Regions from separate parts of the Plantactinospora sp. A48 genome, predicted to be linked through region 2. Evidence: riboswitches for the same ligand, from Rfam matches in the RefSeq annotation. Region 2 holds a riboswitch; the other holds the start of a gene.
What was found. Region 2 has a riboswitch for cobalamin ahead of ACXN5W_RS01435 (peptidase). Riboswitches for the same ligand answer to the same signal wherever they lie in the genome.

Region 1 (3,400 bases), on a different contig from region 2:
CCCCACAGGTCCGGGTGCAGCTCGCCCCGGGCCGCGCGGGTCTGCGCGTACGCCGGATGTGGGCCGGACCGTTCGGCGAGCCCCGCCGAGGTCTCCAGCGCGGTCAGCAGGATCTCTTCCTGCACCCGGGTGGACAGCTCCATCGCCTGGGCCGAGTCGAACGGCAGGCGCAGGGTGAAGAAGGCGTCCTGAAGGCCCATCAGCCCGAGCCCGACCGGCCGCCAGCGCGGGTTCGACGCCGCCGCCTGCTGGGCCGGGTAGTAGTTGATGTCGATCACCCGGTCCAGGAACACCACGGCGGTGCGTACGGTCGCCCGCAGCTTCTCCCAGTCGACGCCGTCGGCGGTCACGTGCGCGCCGAGGTTGATCGAGCCCAGGTTGCAGACCGCGGTCTCGGTGTCGTCGTTGACCTCCAGGATCTCGGTGCACAGGTTCGACAGGTGGATCGTGTTCCCCGGCGTCCCGGTCTGGTTGGACAGCCGGTTCGACGGGTCCTTGAACGTCATCCAGCCGTTGCCGGTCTGCGCCAGGGTGCGCATCATCCGCCCGTACAGGTCCCGGGCCTTGACCGTCCGGACCGCTTTCTTCTCGGCCGCCCGGTACGCCTCGTCGAACGCCTCGCCGAACAGGTCGGGCAGCTCGGGCGCGTCGGACGGGTCGACCAGCGACCACTCGCCGTCCGCCTCGACCCGGCGCATGAACTCGTCCGGGATCCAGTTGGCCAGGTTGAGGTTGTGGGTACGCCGGGCATCCTCACCGGTGTTGTCCCGCAGTTCCAGGAACTCCTCGATGTCCGGGTGCCACGGCTCCAGGTAGACACAGGCCGCGCCCTTGCGCCGGCCGCCCTGGTTGACCGCCGCCACCCCGGCGTCGAGGGTCTTCAGGAACGGCACGATGCCGTTCGACCTGCCGTTCGTGCCCCGGATCAGGGCGCCCCGACCGCGTATCCGCGACCAGGAGATGCCGATGCCGCCGGAGAACTTCGACAGCTTCGCCACCTGGTGGTACCGCTCGTAGATCGAGTCCAGTTCGTCGCGCGGCGAGTCGACCAGGAAACACGACGACATCTGGGTGTGCCGGGTCCCGGAGTTGAACAACGTCGGCGAACTCGGCAGGTACGCCAGCGACGACATCAGCCGGTAGAAGCCGATCGCCTCACCCGGCGTCCGGGACAGCCCGCACGCGACCCGCAACAGCCAGTACTGCGGCGTCTCCACCACCAGCCGCGACTGCGGATGCCGCAGCAGGTACCGGTCGGCGACGGTACGCAGTCCGAAGTACTCGAACCGCAGGTCGCCGGCCGGGTCGACGGCGTCGTCGAGCTTGCGGGCGTTGCGCGCCACGAACGCGGCCGTGTCGTCCCCGATCAGCCCCAGACCGTGGGCGTACCGGATGGACTGGCTGAAGCTCGCCACCTGCTGCCCGCGAACCTCCTTGTCCACGTACGCCGCCAGCAGCCGCGCCGCCAGCCGTGAGTACTGCGGCTCCGTGCCGATCAGCTCGGCCGCCGTCTGGATCGACAGCTTGTCCAACTCGGCGGTGGTCGCGCCGTCGTAGAGACCGCTGATCGTCTTCGTCGCCACCCGCAGCGGATCCACCTCGTCGAGGTCGGCGACCCACCGCTCCACCGCCCGGACGATCTTGTTGACGTCCACCGGCTCGGCATCGCCGTTGCGCTTACGGACCCGCATCACCTGCCGGCGCTGCTCCGGCACCGCCTGCTCCGGCACCATCCGATCCGGCGCTGACTGATCCGGCGCTGGCTGATCCGGCGCGACCCGCTCTCGCGTTGCGGTCATGTCCCCCTCCTCGCACCCGTCCAGATGGTCGACGGACGCGCGGAAGGACGCCACCGGTCGCCCTCGGCATGCCTGCCGACGGCCCGGCTGGTGGCGTCGGCCGTCCCGCGCGGCCTTCGACCGCCGCACGCGACACGTGCGGCGCGCTGGCAGGTCTTCGGACTCGTGGGCGTCGTACTCGTGCCTACTGGCCGTCGCTTCCCAGACCCGAGGATCCAGTGCTGTGTGACGGCGGCCGTTCCCACTCACCGCTGCGGGGCAGTCCCGGATTCCCACCGGGTTCCCTCTTGCCCCGGCTACCGACGGTCGGTAGCCGGACCAGCTGCGGGCAACACCATATATGGGTACGGCGTCCGGAGGAAACACCAGATGCTGTGTCGGGCATGTCACTGTGGATTCGCGGCCGGCCGGGCCCCCGACTCCTCGACGTACCGGCCAGAATGGGCTCCGGCCGGTGCGGAGGGGAGGACCAGCGATGCGAGTGGTGTCCCTGGTCCCGTCGCTGACCGAAGCCGTCGCGGCCACCCTGCCCGGACTCCTCGTCGGCGCCACCGACTACTGCACCCACCCCGCCGGGCTGGCCGTGCCGCGCGTCGGCGGCAGCAAGTACCCCGACCTCGACCGGGTGCTCGCGCTGCGGCCGGACGTCGTACTCATGAACGTCGAAGAGAACCGGCGGTCGGACGCCGAGGCGATCCAGGCGGCCGGGACAACCGTCCGGCTCACCTACCCCCGGACCGTCGACCAGGCCCTCGACGAACTCGCCGACCTGCTGCGACACCTCGGTGCGGACCGGGAGCCCGGGTGGCTGGCCCAGGCACGCGCCGCCTGGGCCAGCCTCACCCCCGCCACACCACCACGCTCCGTCGTCGTCCCGGTCTGGCGACGCCCGTGGATCGTGGCCGGTGGCGACACCTTCGCCGCCGACGTCCTGCGCCGGTTCGGCCTGCACAACCGCTACTCCGAGACCGCCGACAGATATCCCCGACCGACCCTCGACGAACTGCGCGGCACGGCCCCCGACCTGGTCGTGCTGCCCGACGAGCCGTACCCGTTCTCCCGCACCGACGGTCCGGAGGCGTTCCCCGACCTCCCCTGCGCCCTGGTCTCCGGACGCCACCTGACCTGGTACGGGCCCTCACTCGCCGAAGCACCCCGGATCCTGACCGCCCAGCTCGCCCGGTCCGCGCCCGGAACCCACTGACCCCGGCGCCGGGAGATCAGCCGGCCAACTCCCGGACGAGCAACGGCTCGACCTCGACTGACGCCAGCGGGCCGCCCTGAGCACGTAGGGTGGCCAGGGCCCGGCTGGCGCGGCTCTTGACCGTGCCGGGCGAACACCCCAACTGCGCGGCGATCTCCTGTTCGGAAAGGCCCGCCCAGTACCGCAGCACGAGTACCACCCGCTGTTGGGCGGGCAGCTCGCGCAGGGCAGCGAGCACCAGGTGTGCGGTGTCGGTGCTGTCGTACGGGTCGGGCGCGGAACGCTCCGGCAGCACGGCTGCCGGTATCTCGCGCCGCCACATGCGGCGCCCGGCCCGCCAGGCGGCGCGGACCATCACCCGCCGGGTGTACGCCTCCGGGTCGCCGTCGGGGTACAG
Region 2 (3,400 bases):
ATCCTGCACTTCGTACCGGACGACGACGACCCGTACAGCGCGGTCGCGCGACTGGCCTCCGCCATGCCCGCCGGCAGTTACCTCACCATCACCCACGCCACCGACGACCACATGCCGCCGGAGACCAGTTCGGCGGTCAACGAGGCGGACAAGCGTACCCAGGTGTCGTTCCAGTTCCGCGGCCGCGACGAGCTGGCCCGGTTCCTGCCGGGGATGGAACTCGTGCCGCCGGGCATCGTCTCGGTGGCCGAGTGGCACGCCGAGGACGAGGTGCCGCCCCGCCCCAGCGCGGCCGAGACCGCCATGTACGGCGCGGTCGCGAAGATCCGCTAGCGCGACCCCGGAAACGTTCGCCCGGTCGGCGGGCCGGGGACCGGGCCGTCCGGGGCGGGCAGGGCAACGGACCGAGGGTCGCTGGCCGGGCCGACAAACCCGTGGTGGCCTCGGCGCCAGTCCGCCATAGTGGTCGGCATGGATTCCGCCATGGCGACCGACATGGCTGAGGTCAAGGTCATCGTCGCCCATCAGGAGCGCGCGACCCTGCGCGTCGGTGACGTGTTCCTCAAGATCGACGCTGATCAGACGCGCACCGACATCGAGGTCGCCGCGATGGCCATGGCGCCGATCCCGACCCCGGAGGTCCGGTGGCGCAAACCGCCGGTGCTCGCGCTCGCCGCCCTCCCCGGGACGGCTCTCGGCCGCCTCGGCCAGCCGTCGACCGCGTCGCCGGCGGCGTGGGCCGCGGCGGGGGCCGCCGTCCGGAAGCTGCACGAGGCCCCACCGCCACCATGGCCCGGTCGGAACCTCGACGAGATCACATCGCGCCTCGACGGCGAATGCGAGTGGCTCGTCACGAACGACGTCCTGCCCACCGACCTGGTCGTCCGCAACCGCGAGGTCGCCGAGGTCGCGCTCCGGCCGTGGACGCCCGTCTTCACGCACGGCGACCTTCAGGTCGCCCACGTGTTCGTCGACGACGATCAGGTCACCGGCGTGATCGACTGGTCGGAGGCCGGCCGGGACGACGCCCTGTACGACCTCGCCAGCCTGACGCTGGGACACCCGGAGCACCTTGCCGACGTCGTCGCCGGCTACGGCACCGACGTCGATCTCGACGTGATCCGCGCGTGGTGGTCGTTGCGCAGCCTGCTGGCGATCCGCTGGTTGGCCGAGCACGGCTTCGACCCCTCATCGCCGGGCTGCGAGGTCGACGTGCTGAGATCCCGGATGTGAGGCAACCCGCATTCTCGCCGATCCCGTCCACGGGTGGCGGTCGCCCGCAGAAGATTGGGCACCCACGGCACCAGCTTCCGACCGGTGTTTGACACCGGCGGCCACGCCTGGCCAGACTGACGCCACAACTCAATCAGCCCGTACGCGCGGGGGAAGTCCGGTCGAAGTCCGGCGCTGGCCCGCAACGGTAGACGGTCGAGAGGCATCTCGACGGTGAGCCCGAATACCCGCCGTACCCGCATCCGCTCCCCCACCCGTCGTGGCCCACGGGTCGGAGTCCCGGTCGACCCGCCGCGTCGGTGGTCGGCCGGGTTCTGACGACCGCCGGGCCGGAAAGGCGCTTCCGATGGTCGTCCGCCTGAGCCGGCACCGCCTGCTCACCCTGCTCTGCGGCACGCTCGCCGCCCTCACCCTCGGCACACCCGCCAGCGCCGCCGGCGGATCCGCGACCGCCGCCACCACTGTCGCGACCGCCGCCGGCATACCCGGGCCGGCCGCCGCGCTGACCGGAACCGCCGAACCCGCGACCGGGGCCGGCACACCACCGGTGGTGAATCGCCCGGCGGCCGCCGCCGGCTGGCTCGCCCGGCAACTCGTCGACGGAGAACGCTTCGAGGCGGTCTTCGACGGCGTCACCTACCCCGATCAGGGGCTCACCCTGGACGCGGTGTTCGCCTTCGCCGCCGCCGGTGTCGCCGACGACTTCGGCGCCCGGGCGCTGGCCTGGGTCACCCGGCCGGACATCCGCGACGGATACCTCGGCGACGGCACCGCCGAGGCGTACGCGGGCGCCACCGCCAAGCTCGCCCTCGCCGTCGAGGTGCGCGGTGGTGACCCCAGCGACGTCGGCGGGGTGGACCTGACCGCCCGGCTGCGCTCGCTCCAGTCGGCCACCGGACGGTTCACCGACCGGTCGGCGTACGGGGACTTCAGCAACGCGTTCAGCCAGTCGTTCGCGATCCTCGCCCTGGACCGCACCGCGCAGGGTGCGCCCGCCGGGGCGGCCGCCTGGCTGGCCGGTACCCGGTGTGCCGACGGGGGTTATCCGGTCCTGCCCGAGCAGCCGGTCTGCACCTCCGATGTGGATGCGACCGCACTCGCGGTGCAGGCGCTACAGGCCGCCGACCGCCCGACCGACGCCGCCGCCGGGCTGCGTTGGCTGGCGTCGGTGCAGGGCTCCGACGGCGGTTTCGGCAACGCGGCCGGCACCCCGAACGCCAACAGCACGGGCCTCGCCGCGCAGGCGCTGCGGACCGGGGGTCGGCCGCTGGTCTGGGCTCGGGCCCGCGCGTTCCTGGCCGGGCTCCAGGTCGGCTGCGCCGGGACACCGACCGACCGGGGCGCGGTCGACTTCGACGGCGGCGCGTTCGACCCCGACACCGCGGTCCGGGCCACCAGCCAGGCCGTCCTCGGTCTGACCGGCACCGGGTACGCCCACCTGTCCGCCGCCGGCGCCACCCCCGGCGCACCTGCCCCCACCTGCCCGTGACCCGTCCCGTAGCTCACCCGATCTCAGGAGGACCCGTGTTCCGTCACCGATCCGCCATCCGCGTCCGGATCGCCGGGCTGCTGGCCGCTGCCCTGGCCGCCGTCGCCCTGACCGCCGTCGAACCGGCACCCCGGGCCGCGCACGCCGCCGCCTGCACCGGCACCTCGGGGGTCACCGTCGTGGTCGACTTCGCCGCGCTCGGCGGCGGGGTCCAGGTCGCCTGCGCGCTGGGCGATCCGGCCACCGGAACAGCCGCGCTGCAGGGTGCTGGCTTCACCGTGACCGGCACCGCCCGCTGGGGCCTGGCCTTCGTCTGCCGGATCAACGGCAAGCCGACCTCGGCCACCGAACCGTGTGTCAACACCCCGCCGGTCACCGCGTACTGGTCGTACTGGCACGCCCCGCACGGTGGCCCGTGGTCCTTCAGTTCGTCGGGGGCGAGCAGCTACAACCCCGCGCCGGGCAGCGTCGAGGGCTGGGCCTTCGGCGCGGGTGCGGCGCCGAGCATCACGGCGCCCTGACCGGCGTCGCGGTCTGACCGCCACACCCGGACCGACCGGCACGGTCTGCCCGCCGTGCCGGCCGGCGTCGCGGTCTGGCCGCCGCCGTGTCGGCCGGCGTGGCGGTCTGGCCGGGACCGCGTCGGGGGGCCGGTCCGCCGCCGCTCTGGCGTCCGCG

Region 1: linked by a shared signal. The riboswitch ahead of ACXN5W_RS16160 (ribonucleoside-diphosphate reductase subunit alpha) and the one ahead of ACXN5W_RS01435 (peptidase) in region 2 are both predicted to bind cobalamin.

The regions. Positions count from the first base shown of each region.
Region 1 is NZ_JBTIXF010000027.1:67,711-71,110, forward strand. It holds gene ACXN5W_RS16160 (ribonucleoside-diphosphate reductase subunit alpha) at 1-1,799, opposite strand, end outside; cobalamin riboswitch at 1,931-2,137, opposite strand; gene ACXN5W_RS16165 (helical backbone metal receptor) at 2,275-3,003, shown strand; gene ACXN5W_RS16170 (SigE family RNA polymerase sigma factor) at 3,020-3,400, opposite strand, start outside.
Region 2 is NZ_JBTIXF010000001.1:311,785-315,184, forward strand. It holds gene ACXN5W_RS01425 (SAM-dependent methyltransferase) at 1-333, shown strand, start outside; gene ACXN5W_RS01430 (aminoglycoside phosphotransferase family protein) at 472-1,233, shown strand; cobalamin riboswitch at 1,360-1,482, shown strand; gene ACXN5W_RS01435 (peptidase) at 1,580-2,722, shown strand; gene ACXN5W_RS01440 (hypothetical protein) at 2,758-3,243, shown strand.